DNA from 2 places in the Geobacillus sp. FSL W8-0026 genome. Region 2 is predicted to be linked to the other one. Evidence: predicted binding sites of a transcription regulator. Region 2 holds the regulator's gene; the other holds the start of a gene.
The links. The regulator NrdR, encoded in region 2, represses ribonucleotide reductase genes. The targets are predictions, from matches to a motif close to AACACNATATATNGTGTT.
Positions count from the first base shown of each region.

Region 1 (3,414 bases), 320 kb from region 2:
TCCGTTTCGCCGACCAAAAACGGGAAGCTGCCTTTTTCTTTCGCCAGCTCGATCGACGCCCGGTACGCGGTCGTGGCGATCGTGCGGAACAGCTCGTCCACCAGTTGATTTCCTTCCTCAGAACCGTACGCTTTTTCGCAGTAAATGAGCAAGTCAGCCAGCCCCATGACGCCAAGGCCGATGCGGCGCTCGCCGAGCGCTTGCTTTTTGTTTTCCTCAAGGAAGTACGGCGTCGCGTCGATGACGTTGTCTTGCATCCGCACTCCGATTTCAACCGTGCGTTTCAGTTTTTCGTAGTCAACGACCTTTCGTTCTTTGTCCACCATGTTCGCTAAGTTGATCGCGGCCAAGTTGCAGACAGAATATGGTGCGAGAGGTTGTTCCCCGCACGGGTTGGTCGCCACGACTTTTTGCCCGTACGCGCGGGCGTTCGTCATTTCATTGGCGTTGTCGATGAAGAAAATGCCCGGCTCGGCCGAATACGTCGCGCAAATGTTGATCAGCTTCCACAGTTCGCGGGCGCGGATTTTTCGGTAGACGCGAACGCGGTAGCCCATTTTCTCCCATTCGCGCACATCGCCGACTTCATGCCATTTTTCGTTATAAATGCGCATTTCCTCTTCGGAATAAGTTTCCACATCCGGGAAGCGAAGCGCATATTCTTCGTCGTTTTCGACCGCCTCCATGAACTCTTTCGTCAAGCAGACGGAAATGTTCGCACCGGTCAAAAAGTCAGGGTTGTGCACTGTATATGTACCGCCGGTGCGCAGTTTTTCTTCCGCGTCTTTAATGATTTCCTCCGTGAAGCCTCCGTAGTCCGGTGCGTTCTTATAGCGGACGATCGCTTCGTACATCGCCCGCTCCCGGTCGGTGAGCGGCGTGAATTTCAGCTTGTCGCGCGCCGCTTTTTTGATGCCTTCGTCTTCCATATTTTCAAGCAGGTAGCGCAAAATGCGCGGGTTTTGCATTTTTGAGACGATGAATTCGATAATGTCCGGGTGCCAGTCGGCAAGCATGATCATTTGGGCGCCGCGGCGGGAGCCACCTTGCTCGACAAGGTGGGTCAGTTTGGCAATGTCATCCAACCACGAGACCGACCCGGACGATTTGCCGTTTACCCCGCGCGCGAGCGTATGGCGCGGCCGCAATGTCGAGCCGTTCGTCCCGACGCCGCCGCCGCGGCTCATGATTTCCATCACCTGCTTCCGATGCTCGGAAATGCCTTCGCGCGAGTCTTTGACAAACGGCATCACATAGCAGTTGAAATACGTCACTTCCTTGCCCGACCCTGCGCCGTACAACACGCGGCCGGCCGGCACAAAGTTCATGCTCGAGAGCTCTTGATAAAACTTTTCGAACCACTCGTGGCGCTTTTCTTCCGTTTTCTCCACAGCCGCGAGCCCGGTTGCGTTCCGCTTGGCGATTTGCTCATAGAAAATCTCGAGCGGCTTGTCGATAATGTCGAGCGACCGAACGACAATGCCGGTCTCCGCTTCTTCGCCTTCGAGCACGTGCCGGTATTCGTCCTCAATCAGCACGCGCGCTTTTTTCGTCTCCCAATCAACGTCAACGATAAACCCGAGGCCGCGGGCAGGAAACTTCGGATCTTCCTTGATCGTCAACACGACAAAATCGCCCGGCGCGAGCGTCAATTTCTCCGTGTCCTTGAACGAATACCGGTCAAGCATCACCAAACGGGATACGCCTTTATGGGTGATGTGCATATCGGGCGTAATCGGATGCACTTGCGGAAATAGGCGGATGTCCTCGTTCAGTTTGTCGATATCGATCTTCATTTTTTCGGATGACGCCACCGTCATTCTCCTATCTCTCCTCTTTTCTATAGTTTCTCATGTTTTTGCCAACGTTGCCCTGTCTTCTCTACCTTACCATATCGAACAGAAAAAAACAATATATAGTATGATTTTTTACGAAAATCATACTATATATTGTGAAGAGAACAAATCATGTCGTTTTTGTCAAGCAAAAAAAGCTAACCACGGCGAAAAACAGGGGAGTGCCGCCATTTTTGCCGGAAAACGAACGATTGACCACACCGCTGCTCAGCGCTTGAAGTTCCATTCATCGCTTTCATATTTCGTTCGCGCCAACGTTTCCACATATTCGCGCTCTTCGGCCGTCAGCGTATACGGCTCTAGCACGATATTCAATCCTTTTTCAAATCCTTTGTAAAACGCTGCCTTCGCTTCTTCCATCGTCACCGTCCGGCTCGTCAGTTCGTTGATGGCAACCGCCTTCTTTTTAAAATCGCGCTGCAGCCGCTCTTTCACCCGCTCGTTCGGGTATTTAAACAAACTGAACAGCAGTTCTTCGTCGAGATCAAGCAAGATCGATCCGTGCTGCAAAATGACGCCCTTTTGCCGCGTTTGCGCGCTGCCGGCGATTTTTCGCCCCTCGACGACCAGCTCGTACCATGACGGCGCGTCAAAGCAAACAGCGGAACGCGGGCTGCGCAAATCCGCTTTTTCTTCTTCCGTTTTCGGCACGGCAAAATACGCATCGAGCCCAAGGAAACGAAACCCTTCCAAAATGCCTTGGGAAATGACGCGATACGCCTCCGTCACAGTCGGCGGCATCGCCGGATGCGATTCCGAGACGATGACGCTGTAGGTCAGTTCCTTGTCATGCAAAACGCCGCGCCCGCCGGTCGGACGGCGGACAAAACCGAGGCCGTGCCGTTTCACCGCCTCTAAGTCGATCTCTTTTTCGACTTTTTGAAAATAGCCGATCGACAAGGTTGGCGGATTCCAGCCGTAAAAACGAACCGTCGGCGGAATTTTTCCTTGGCTGTGCCAATCCAAAAGCGCTTCATCCAGCGCCATATTAAACGCCGGAGGACAATCGCCTGAATCAATAAAGCGCCATACTTCTTTTGCCATCGTTCCACCTTCTCTGTCATTCCTTGCTTCCGGCCCCTTGCGTTCTTGAGAAAGAGGCGTTGGGCCGCCCCTACTAGTTTAGCAAACAACGTCAGTCAAGGAAAGAAAAATGGCATCACGAAAAGACTTTGCTTTCTACGGGCGACTCTATATAATAGGAATAGTGGACGAAGGGAAAGGAGGCGTGAGGCGTGAAAGCGCTGCTCATCATTCTCGGGGCGATCATCGTATATTCGCTCATCACCTATTTATGGCAGCGGAGAATCGTCAAAGCGTTGACCGAAGAAGAATTCCGCGCCGGCTACCGAAAAGCGCAACTCGTCGATGTCCGCGAGCCGGACGAATTTGCGGCTGGACATATTTTAGGAGCGCGCAACATTCCGCTCACGCAGCTGCGCATGCGCATGAAAGAACTGCGCAAAGATCAGCCGATTTATTTGTACTGCCAAAACGGGCTGCGCAGCGGGCGGGCCGCGCAAATGCTGTATCGAAAAGGATACCGCCATTTGTATCA
Region 1 is NZ_CP150194.1:1,221,158-1,224,571, reverse strand. Features, by position in the region: gene NST29_RS06200 (vitamin B12-dependent ribonucleotide reductase) at 1-1,820, opposite strand, end outside; gene NST29_RS06195 (biotin/lipoate A/B protein ligase family protein) at 2,064-2,900, opposite strand; gene NST29_RS06190 (rhodanese-like domain-containing protein) at 3,092-3,414, shown strand, end outside.
Region 1: NST29_RS06200 (vitamin B12-dependent ribonucleotide reductase) is a predicted target of NrdR. The motif match lies at 1,906-1,923, and genes of this name have one in related genera.

Region 2 (3,414 bases):
CATCGTGCACGACCAACTGCTTGGCGCCGGTCGTCAAAGTGCTTGATGAAGCCTTTGGCATTGAAAACGGGCTGATGACAACCGTTCACGCGTATACGAACGACCAAAAAAACATCGACAATCCGCACAAAGACTTGCGCCGCGCTCGTTCGTGCGCGCAATCGATCATCCCGACGACAACCGGAGCGGCAAAAGCGCTTGGACTGGTGCTGCCGCATTTAAAAGGGAAGCTCCATGGCATGGCGCTCCGCGTTCCGACGCCGAACGTTTCCCTCGTTGACTTAGTGGTCGATGTGAAGCGCGAGGTGACCGCCGATGAGGTGAACGAAGCGTTCATCCGCGCCGCTCGTGGGCCGCTGAAAGGAATTTTGGACTTTACGATGGAGCCGCTTGTCTCGATTGATTTCAATACGAATCCTCATTCGGCGATCATCGATGGCTTATCGACGATGGTGATGGAAGGACGGAAAGTGAAAGTGCTCGCTTGGTATGACAATGAGTGGGGCTATTCCTGCCGCGTTGTCGATCTTGCTCAACTTGTCGCGGCAAAAATGAAGGAGAGTCTCCAAGTCAACGCGTGACACCGTCTTCGCTCGCTGCCAAGAAGGGCGGAAAGCGCCCGTCTGTTTTGCGGCGCGGTATTGACCAGGGCGCCGAACAGGCGCGGGCGCTTTTTCTTTTCGGCAGGCAAAAAAAATAAAAAAGTCTGTTGCAAAACCCCCCTAAACAAAGTATACTATGTCTCGTGAACTTCTTAACGGCAAAGGTAATGTGACTACTTAAAGGGTTAGGACCTCTTAGGACTAACTTTCCCCCGTGGTAGTTATACATGCCATTTTGCAGCTGTTCTTCTATTTTTTTCTTTGAGAAAATTGGTTAAAAGGGGGATTTTTGCATGGACACGATGGGTCGTCACGTTATCTCGGAACTTTGGGGATGCGACTTTGACAAACTGAATGATATGGACTTTATCGAGAAAACGTTCGTTGACGCCGCGTTGAAATCGGGAGCGGAAATTCGCGAAGTAGCGTTCCACAAATTCGCTCCACAAGGGGTAAGTGGAGTCGTCATTATCTCGGAATCGCATTTGACGATTCATACGTTTCCCGAACACGGCTATGCGAGCATTGATGTGTATACATGCGGCCATCTCGATCCGACGATTGCCGCCGACTATATCGCTGAAAAGCTCGGTGCGCAAACGCGGGAGACGATCGAACTTCCGCGCGGCATGCGCCCGATTGAAGTGAAAAAAGCGCAAGCGCTGTAACGGACAGCACGAACGGCAGAAAAGGAGCGTACACAGAACGCTCCTTTTTCTATTTTTCACCGTGCTGCGGCAGCGAAAAACATGGTATGATGAAAGCAAATTAAGGACTAGGGAGCGTGGCAGATAAGCATGTGGAACAAATGGAAATACGCCTTGACGAACCATTGCGAAACGAGGGAGAATCATGAAGACGTCGAGCTAAGAAGCCATTATTACAAAGCGGCGAACCGCGCTGTCATGGCCGCCGTCAAAGAGCTGCTCGCCTCGCTGCCCGGGGCTGAACTTCTTTCCGTTTCCGAAGAGCGCGGCGAAATTTGTGCGCAAACGAAGCGCGGAAAAAAGCTGTTTATCGTCGCGACAGTCATCTCGGTGCGCCCGTTTGAAACGGCGGTCGACTTTTCCGTGACAACAGACACGCGCCTATTGCCGTTTGACTTTGGCCGCAGCCGATCGGTGATTCTTGAGCTATACCGGAAGCTCGATGCGCGCTTGCCGTATATCGGATCGGGATTGAACGGCTAACTATGGCTTGTCTGCTTGCCGCCATTCCGGTATGATAGATAATAAGAAAAGCAACGGAGTGAATGTTATGCGATGTCCGTCATGCCATCATCAAGGTACGCGCGTGCTCGACTCGCGCCCGGCCGAGGAAGGGCGTTCGATCCGGCGCCGGCGCGAATGCGAACAGTGTCATTACCGGTTTACAACGTTTGAACGAATTGAAGAGCCGCCGCTAATTGTCGTCAAAAAAGGCGGAACGCGCGAAGAGTTCAGCCGCGAGAAAATTTTGCGCGGCTTGATCAAAGCGTGCGAAAAGCGGCCGGTGGCGCTCGAGGAGCTGGAAAAGGTGACGCAGGAAATCGAGCGCGAGCTGCGCCAACAAGGAGTGTCGGAAGTCAAAAGCGAAACAATCGGGGAAATGGTGATGGAGCGGCTGTCGCGCATCGATGAGGTCGCCTATGTCCGCTTCGCTTCCGTCTATCGGCAGTTCAAGGATATTAACGTGTTTATCGAAGAACTGAAAGAGCTGATCAAAAAAGAACAGCGGTAAAAAGGGCTTTGGCGTTGGACGGCAAGCCCTTTTTTCAACGCCTTTTCCCTGCCGAAAGGGGGAGGACGGGTTGAAACGAATCACGCAAGATGGAAGGTTGAGATGATGCGGCATCATTGGAAAGAACTGATTGCAGTTGACCGGTATGTCGTGCAAAGCCGCGGAGCGCTGCACGAGCTGGACCGCCAAGTGTTGACGCTGTTGTACCAGCCGCTCATCGGCCATCGCGCGCTAGCTTTGTATATGACGCTTTGGGGGGACTGGGAGCTGCTTGGCGGGCAGGAGGCGACCCATCGCCGCCTCATGGAGCTTATGCAATGCAGCCTTCCGGACATCTACGGCGAACGGTTGAAGCTGGAGGGAATCGGGTTGCTGAATACGTATGTCCGCACTTTCGGTGACGATGAGCCGAAGCTGTTTCTTTACGAGCTGCGCCCGCCGATGACACCGGAACAGTTTTTTCGCGATGAGATGTTGAGCACCTTTTTGCAGCGTCAAGTTGGCCGCCATTTGTTCGCCCAGTTGAGCGACTTTTTCGCCCGGCCGATGGCGGATGTCGCTCGGTTCACCCCGGTAACGCGCTCATTTTCCGACGTGTTTGCCGCCGTTCCTGCCGAGCGGATGGTGTCTCGTTTCAGCGAAGAACAGCGGCCACTGAATGAAGGAAAGGCGCATGTCGGGCGCGAGGAGGCATCGTACGCCCTCGATGACGAGGTGTTTGATTTTGAGTTGTTTTTCGCCGGGTTGTCGAAACAGCTCGTACCGCGCCGCGCGATGACAGCAAAAGTGAAAGAGGCGATTAAAAAGCTGGCGTTTTTGTATGGCATTCCGCCGCTTGAGATGCAAAAGCTTGTTCTTGGCGTCATTGATCCGTCGTATCATATTGACATCGACGCCTTGCGGCAGGCGGCGCGCGAATGGTATGAGCTGGAGCATGGCGGCGTTTCCCCGCGCCTGGTGGAACGGGTGCAGCCGCTTGCTTATCGAACGATGGAAAACGCCAACCCGCGCACGAAAGAAGAACAGCTGATGAAACAGCTCGAAACGATTTCCCCGCGCCAGCTGCTGAAAGAAATCGCCGGCGGCGCCGAGC
Region 2 is NZ_CP150194.1:901,183-904,596, forward strand. Features, by position in the region: gene NST29_RS04565 (glyceraldehyde-3-phosphate dehydrogenase) at 1-581, shown strand, start outside; gene speD (adenosylmethionine decarboxylase) at 896-1,270, shown strand; gene NST29_RS04575 (hypothetical protein) at 1,394-1,792, shown strand; gene nrdR (transcriptional regulator NrdR) at 1,860-2,321, shown strand; gene NST29_RS04585 (DnaD domain protein) at 2,427-3,414, shown strand, end outside.